Regions from separate parts of the Enterobacter sp. SM3 genome, predicted to be linked through region 2. Evidence: predicted binding sites of a transcription regulator. Region 2 holds the regulator's gene; each other region holds the start of a gene.

Evidence for each region. Region 2 encodes PurR, which represses purine synthesis genes. Its sites were predicted from a motif close to CANGCAAACGTTTGCNTG; they were not measured.
Region 1: a site for PurR is predicted at 1,102-1,119, ahead of tusA (sulfurtransferase TusA). Genes of this name have one in related genera too.
Region 3: a site for PurR is predicted at 1,133-1,150, ahead of GVO84_RS07480 (amino acid aminotransferase). Genes of this name have one in related genera too.

The regions. Positions count from the first base shown of each region.
Region 1 covers NZ_CP099971.1:4,509,203-4,511,470, reverse strand. The annotation lists gene GVO84_RS21220 (DcrB family lipoprotein) at 1-273, opposite strand, end outside; gene GVO84_RS21215 (7-cyano-7-deazaguanine/7-aminomethyl-7-deazaguanine transporter) at 346-1,011, opposite strand; gene tusA (sulfurtransferase TusA) at 1,179-1,421, shown strand; gene yhgN (NAAT family transporter YhgN) at 1,621-2,214, opposite strand.
Region 2 covers NZ_CP099971.1:2,028,032-2,030,299, forward strand. The annotation lists gene punR (DNA-binding transcriptional activator PunR) at 1-587, shown strand, start outside; gene purR (HTH-type transcriptional repressor PurR) at 605-1,630, opposite strand; gene GVO84_RS09580 (YnhF family membrane protein) at 1,928-2,017, shown strand; gene GVO84_RS09585 (MFS transporter) at 2,181-2,268, shown strand, end outside.
Region 3 covers NZ_CP099971.1:1,620,290-1,622,557, reverse strand. The annotation lists gene GVO84_RS07485 (porin) at 1-1,029, shown strand, start outside; gene GVO84_RS07480 (amino acid aminotransferase) at 1,214-2,268, shown strand, end outside.

The DNA.
Region 1 (2,268 bases), 2.4 Mb from region 2:
GTCGTCGCCCACAATCACAATGACCGCTTTCTGCCCGGTTGCGTCGGAGTACACGTGCATGTTGTTCGCCTGGGTGCCCAGCTTGCCGCTCTGGTCAGTCATATCGGCTGGCAGAGAGAAACTAAGTTTGCCATCCATCAGATTCACCGGCTGGCCGGTCGCGTTGCTCTCTGCGGATGCGCCCTGAGCAGGCGTTTTCGTGTCGCTGTTATCACAGGCTGCAAGACCCACAACCAGCAGGCCAATCCCGACATATTTAACCAGATTGCGCATTGACTTCTTCCTTTCGATAAACGGCCATAACGGCTCATTCGCTCATCTTATCACAACTGATAAAGCGAACCCTTAACCAGCCTGCAATGCCGTGATTTCAGATTTATCTGCCAGCCTTTTCAGCAGCATATTGAGCAGCACGCCGTACATTGGCAGGAAGAAGACAATGCTGATGAGGACCTTGAAGCAGTAGTCCACCAGCGCGATTTCCATCCAGTGTTCAGCCATGAACGCATCCGGGCTGCGCCAGAAGGCGATGAAGAAGAAGGCCAGCGTATCGCTCACGTTCCCGAACAGCGTGGAGGCGGTTGGCGCCATCCACCAGCGATGATTCTGACGCAGGCGGTTAAACACATGCACGTCGAGGATCTGCCCCAGCGCGTAGGCCATAAAGCTTGCCGCTGCGATACGGGCAACAAACAGGTTGAAGTGGGTTAACGCCTCAAAGCCCTGCCAGCTTCCCATATAAAACAGAGAGGAAATCACGTACGAGATGAACAGCGCCGGGAGCATGACCGAAAAAATAATGCGGCGAGCCAGCGGTGCGCCAAAGATACGCACGGTCAAATCGGTCGCGAGGAAAATAAACGGGAAGCTGAACGCGCCCCAGGTGGTATGAAAACCAAAGATGGAGATCGGGAGCTGTACCAGATAGTTGCTGGAGGTGATCACCAGCAAATGGAAAAGCGAAAGCCAGAACAACGCTTTTACGCGCTGTGATTCAGAAAACGACGTCATATTGTGACCTTTTTATACGTTGGGGTGAGGGAACCCAATAAAAACCGCAGCATGATACTGCTTTGGCAGGACATTGCAATGGTTAGTTTTTACGCAATCGTTAACCTGGTTTGCATTGATCGCAACCGGGCGTAAACTACAGCCGTTTTTACCAGACCGAGAAGACCATGACCGACCTGTTTTCCAGCCCAGACCACACTCTTGATGCCCAGGGCCTTCGCTGCCCGGAGCCGGTAATGATGGTACGCAAAACCGTGCGCAACATGCAGACCGGTGAAACGCTGCTGATTATTGCCGATGACCCGGCCACGACCCGCGATATTCCCGGCTTTTGTACCTTTATGGAACATGAGCTGGTGGCACAGCAGACCGAGGCGCTGCCGTACCGGTATTTGATTCGTAAGGGTTAGATGGGCTGTCCTCTGCGGCCTGACGCCCTCACCCCGACCCTCTCCCACGGGGAGAGGGAGAAAGTCAGCCTTTCACCAAAATAAGGCCCCAGTGCGTTAGTTGTAGGCCGGGTAAGGCGAAGCCGCCACCCGGCAAAAATCCGTCCTCTGCGGCCTGACGCCCTCACCCCGGCCCTCTCCCACAGGGAGAGGGAGAAAGTCATCCTTTCATCCACGCCCTGATCCCGTCCAGGAACATCTGCGTCGCCATCATTACCAGAATCAGCCCCATCAGGCGTTCCAGCGCGTTTACACCTTTCTCACCCAGCAGGCGCAGGAACAGGGACGACTGCAGCAGGATAATAAACGTCCCGCCCCAGGCGATCAGCAGGGCAATCACCAGATGGCTCATCTGGTTCGGATACTGATGCGACAGCAGCATCAGCGTGGCCAGAATGGTTGGCCCGGCGACGAGGGGAATCGCCAGCGGCACAATAAACGGCTCTTCACCCGCAGGCAGGCCGCTGCTGCTGCCTTCCGCGCTCGGGAAAATCATCTTAATGGCAATCAGGAACAGAATAATCCCGCCGGAAATCGAAACGGTTTCGGCGCGCAGGTTCAGGAACGCGAGAATTTTTTCACCCGCAAACAGGAAGATAAACATCACCAGCAGGGCGATGAGCAGCTCGCGGATCATGATCGCCCGGCGGCGCTTCGGCTCGGTGTGCTTCAGCACCGACATGAAGATCGGCAGGTTACCCAGTGGATCCATTATCAGAATCAATAAAACCGCTGCGGAAATGATTTCACTCATGTAAATTATCCCTGAAATTCTCTATGGTTATTATGATAATTAGCTGTATTTCTG
Region 2 (2,268 bases):
AGATGATCGTCGACTTCTATCGTCATTTTTCGGATGTCGAGCTGCGGGTCTCGCAGGAGGTGTTCAACGGCGTCTGGGATGCGCTGGCGGACGGCAGGGCAGAGATGGCGATTGGGGCCACGCAGGCGATCCCGGTCGGGGGGCGTTACGCTTTTCGCGATATGGGGATGCTGAGCTGGAAGTGCGTGGTGGCAAGCAATCATCCGCTGGCGGCGATGGAAGGGCCGCTGAGCGATGATACGCTGCGGAACTGGCCGTCGCTGGTGCTGGAGGATACGTCCCGTTCATTGCCCAAGCGTATTACCTGGCTTCTTGACAACCAGCGGCGGGTGGTGGCGCCTGACTGGGAATCGTCGGCGACGTGCCTCAGTGCCGGACTGTGCGTCGCGATGGTGCCCGTTCATTTCGCGCGTCCGCGCATCGATACCGGAGAGTGGGTTGAGCTGACGCTGGAGAATCCGTTCCCGGATGCGGCCTGCTGCCTCACCTGGCAGCAAAATGATGTCTCGCCTGCGATGGCCTGGCTGCTGGATTATCTGGGAGACAGCGAAACGCTAAATCGGGAATGGTTACGGGAGCCAGCGTAGCTGGCCCCGTAAGGCGATTAACGACGGTAGTCGCGGAACGGACCATCCGCAACGGAACGGCGTTCGATAAGACGCGGGTGAACTTCAATGGACTGCGACTCTTCACGCTTGTTGACGATCCTGTCCATAAGCATATTGAAGGCCGTTTCGCCCAGCGAATCTTTCGGCTGGTGAATGGTGGTCAGCGCTGGCGTGAAGAAACGCGCGTTACGCACGTTGTCATACCCGATCACGGAAATATCCTGCGGGACGCGCAGGCCCAGCTCGTCGGCAGCGCAGAGCGCGCCCATCGCCATGATGTCGCCTCCGCAGAAAACGGCTGTCGGACGGTGCGGCTGAGAGACGATTTGCTGCATCGCGCGGTAGCCCGATTCCGGCTCAAAGTCGCCCTGCACAATCCAGTTTTCCGGCACGTTGATCAGCGCTTCTTCCATCGCTTTCATAAAACCGGCCAGACGGCCCGCGCCGGTGTTGCGCTCCAGCGGACCGGGGATCACGCCAATCTCGCGGTGACCGCGTTCGATCAGATAACGACCGGCCATATAGCCGCCTTCAAAGGCGTTATCGATAACGGAATCGGTGAAATCCGCGCGCGCTTCGCCCCAGTCCATCACCACCATCGGAATGTGGCGATACTCTTCCAGCATCGACAGCACGGATTCGGGGTACTCGGAACACATCACCAGCAGGCCATCAACGCGCTTTTGCGCCATCATCGACAGGTAGGCGCGCTGTTTTTCAATGCTGTTCCATGCGTTGCCCAGAATCAGGGTATAGCCTTTCTGGAAGCAGTTTTTTTCAACCGCTTCAATGATCTCGGCAAAATAGGCCGCTTCACTGCTGGTCGCCAGCAATCCAATGGACTTGGTGTGATTAACCTTGAGGCTACGCGCAACCGCGCTTGGCGAATAGTGCAGCTCTTTGATCGCTGCCCAGACGGCATTGCGCGTCTCTTCCGCCACGAAGCGGGTTTTGTTAATTACATGTGATACGGTTGTAGTGGAAACGTTTGCGCGTTTTGCTACGTCTTTAATTGTTGCCATTAAATGTCACTCCAGACCATATCCTAAACTCCTGAAAAATTTGAAGGTAAACGTTTGCCTTCTCTCACCCTTATCTCGCAATGTTGAATTGCGGCACGCCGGGAAAACGACACGGGACGTCAGGAGGGGGTCAATGGCCGGTACGCTAATAAATTTAGCGTGGAATTTTGTCCTATCTTGATGAAAAGGGGAAGAGGTAAAGTGGTTATCAGTATAAATCCAGGAAGATTTTTGACGTAATCTGTGCAAAAATGAGCAAGCTCACTTTTCGTGTGGGGATTAAAAGGAGAAAAATTGATGAGTTCCGATCTTAAGTTTTCGCTGTTCACCACCGTTGTTGTGCTGGCTCTGATTGTCGCGGCCGGTCTGACGGCAGCGCTGCACTGATTTACGCGGAGGGAGAGCCTTCTCCCTCCCGACTCCCCGGATTGTTACTTCTCTGGCAAAAATCTTTTGCCATTTTGTTAACTTCTCATTTTTTGTGATTGATGTCATGCTTTCCGCTTCTTTGTTCTGTGTCACCACATGACACGGCATCCGGAGTTGACGCATGAAAATCAATTTTCCCCTGCTGGCCCTGGCGATTGGCGCTTTTGGGATTGGCACCACTGAATTCTCCCCGATGGGGTTACTGCCCG
Region 3 (2,268 bases), 410 kb from region 2:
GGTGCAGCTAACGCTGCAGAAATCTATAACAAGAACGGCAACAAACTGGACTTCTACGGTAAAGTTGTGGGTGAACACGGCTTCACCACTTCTGGCGAACATAAAAACGCTGACTCCTCTTACGGCCAGATCGGCTTTAAAGGCGAAACTCAGATCAATGATCAACTGATCGGTTACGGTCAGTGGGAATACCGTGCGAAAGCTGGTGCAGCCGAAGGCGACCAGACTAACGTAACTCGTCTGGCATTCGCGGGTATCAAAGTTTCTGAAGCAGGTTCTCTGGACTACGGTCGTAACTACGGTATCGTTTACGACGTAGAATCCTACACGGATATGGCTCCGTCCTTCTCTGGCGAAACCTGGGGTGGCGGCTATGTTGATAACTACATGACCAGCCGTTCTACTGGCCTGCTGACCTACCGTAACAACAACTTCTTCGGTCTGGTTGATGGTCTGAACTTTGGCGTTCAGTACCAGGGTAAAAACGAACGTAGCGATCTGCGTAAAGCGAACGGTGACGGCGTTGGTCTGTCCCTGGGCTACGAGTTCGGCGAAGGGTTCGGTCTGATCGGTGCATACAGCACTGCAAACCGTACTCTGGATCAGAAAGCAGATGGTAAAGGCGATAAAGCTGAGTCCTGGGCAGTTGGCGCGAAATATGACGCGAACAATATCTACCTGGCGACCGTTTACGCTGAAACCCGCAACATGAGCATCCTGGGCGATAGCACAGAGACTGTGTACGACGTTGCTAACAAGACCCAGAACTTCGAAGTTATCGCACAGTACCAGTTCGACTTCGGTCTGCGTCCTTCCGTTTCTTACGTTCAGTCCAAAGGTAAAGACCTGAACGGCATCGGCGACCGTGACCTGGCGAAATACATCACCACTGGTGCGACTTACTACTTCAACAAGAACTTCAACGTGTACGGTGACTACCGCTTCAACCTGCTGGACGACAAAGATGCGTCCACCAGCTGGGTTGGCTCTGACAACCAGGCTACCGTTGGCGTAACCTACCAGTTCTAATCAGTACACCACTTTGTTATATGCTTAATGAACAGGGCTTCGGCCCTGTTTTTTTATGCGTGACAGAAAATAATGGCGACTTTTGAAAAGCCGCACGCTTTTCGTCGCAAACGGTTGGCATTTTGTAAATCTACCGTTAACCTGATAGCGGATTTCACTTCTGTAATCACAATGGAACTTCGTCATGTTTGAGAACATTACCGCCGCTCCTGCCGACCCTATTCTGGGCCTGGCCGATCTGTTTCGTGCCGACGACCGCCCTGGCAAAATCAACCTGGGTATTGGTGTATATAAAGATGAAACCGGCAAAACTCCGGTACTGACCAGCGTTAAGAAAGCTGAGCAGTATCTGCTGGAAAACGAAACCACCAAAAACTACCTCGGTATTGATGGTATCCCTGAATTTGGTCGCTGCACTCAGGAACTGCTGTTCGGTAAAGGCAGCGAAATTGTGAGCAGCAAACGCGCTCGCACAGCACAAACCCCTGGCGGTACCGGCGCGCTGCGCGTTGCGGCGGATTTCCTGGCGAAAAACACCTCTGTTAAGCGCGTGTGGGTGAGCAACCCAAGCTGGCCGAACCACAAGAGCGTGTTTAACTCTGCGGGTCTGGAAGTGCGTGAATACGCCTACTACGACGCGGCAAACCACTCTCTCGACTTCGACGGCCTGCTGGCGAGCCTGAGCGAAGCGCAGGCAGGTGACGTGGTGCTGTTCCACGGCTGCTGCCACAACCCAACCGGTATCGATCCGACGCTTGAGCAGTGGGAACACCTGGCGAAGCTGTCCGTAGAAAAAGGCTGGCTGCCGCTGTTTGACTTTGCCTACCAGGGCTTCGCCCGTGGTCTGGAAGAAGATGCCGAAGGTCTGCGTGCGTTCGCAGCCGTGCATCAGGAGCTGATTGTCGCAAGCTCTTATTCCAAGAACTTCGGTCTGTACAATGAGCGTGTGGGTGCCTGTACGCTGGTTGCTGCTAACGAAGAGACCGTCGATCGTGCGTTCAGCCAGATGAAATCGGTTATCCGCGCGAACTACTCTAACCCACCGGCACACGGTGCGTCTGTTGTTGCCACCATCCTGAGCAACGATGCGCTGCGCGCTATCTGGGAACAAGAGCTGAACGATATGCGCCAGCGCATTCAGCGTATGCGCCTGCTGTTTGTGAACACCCTGGCTGAGAAAGGCGCGGACCGCGACTTCAGCTTTATCATCAAACAGAACGGCATGTTCTCGTTCAGCGG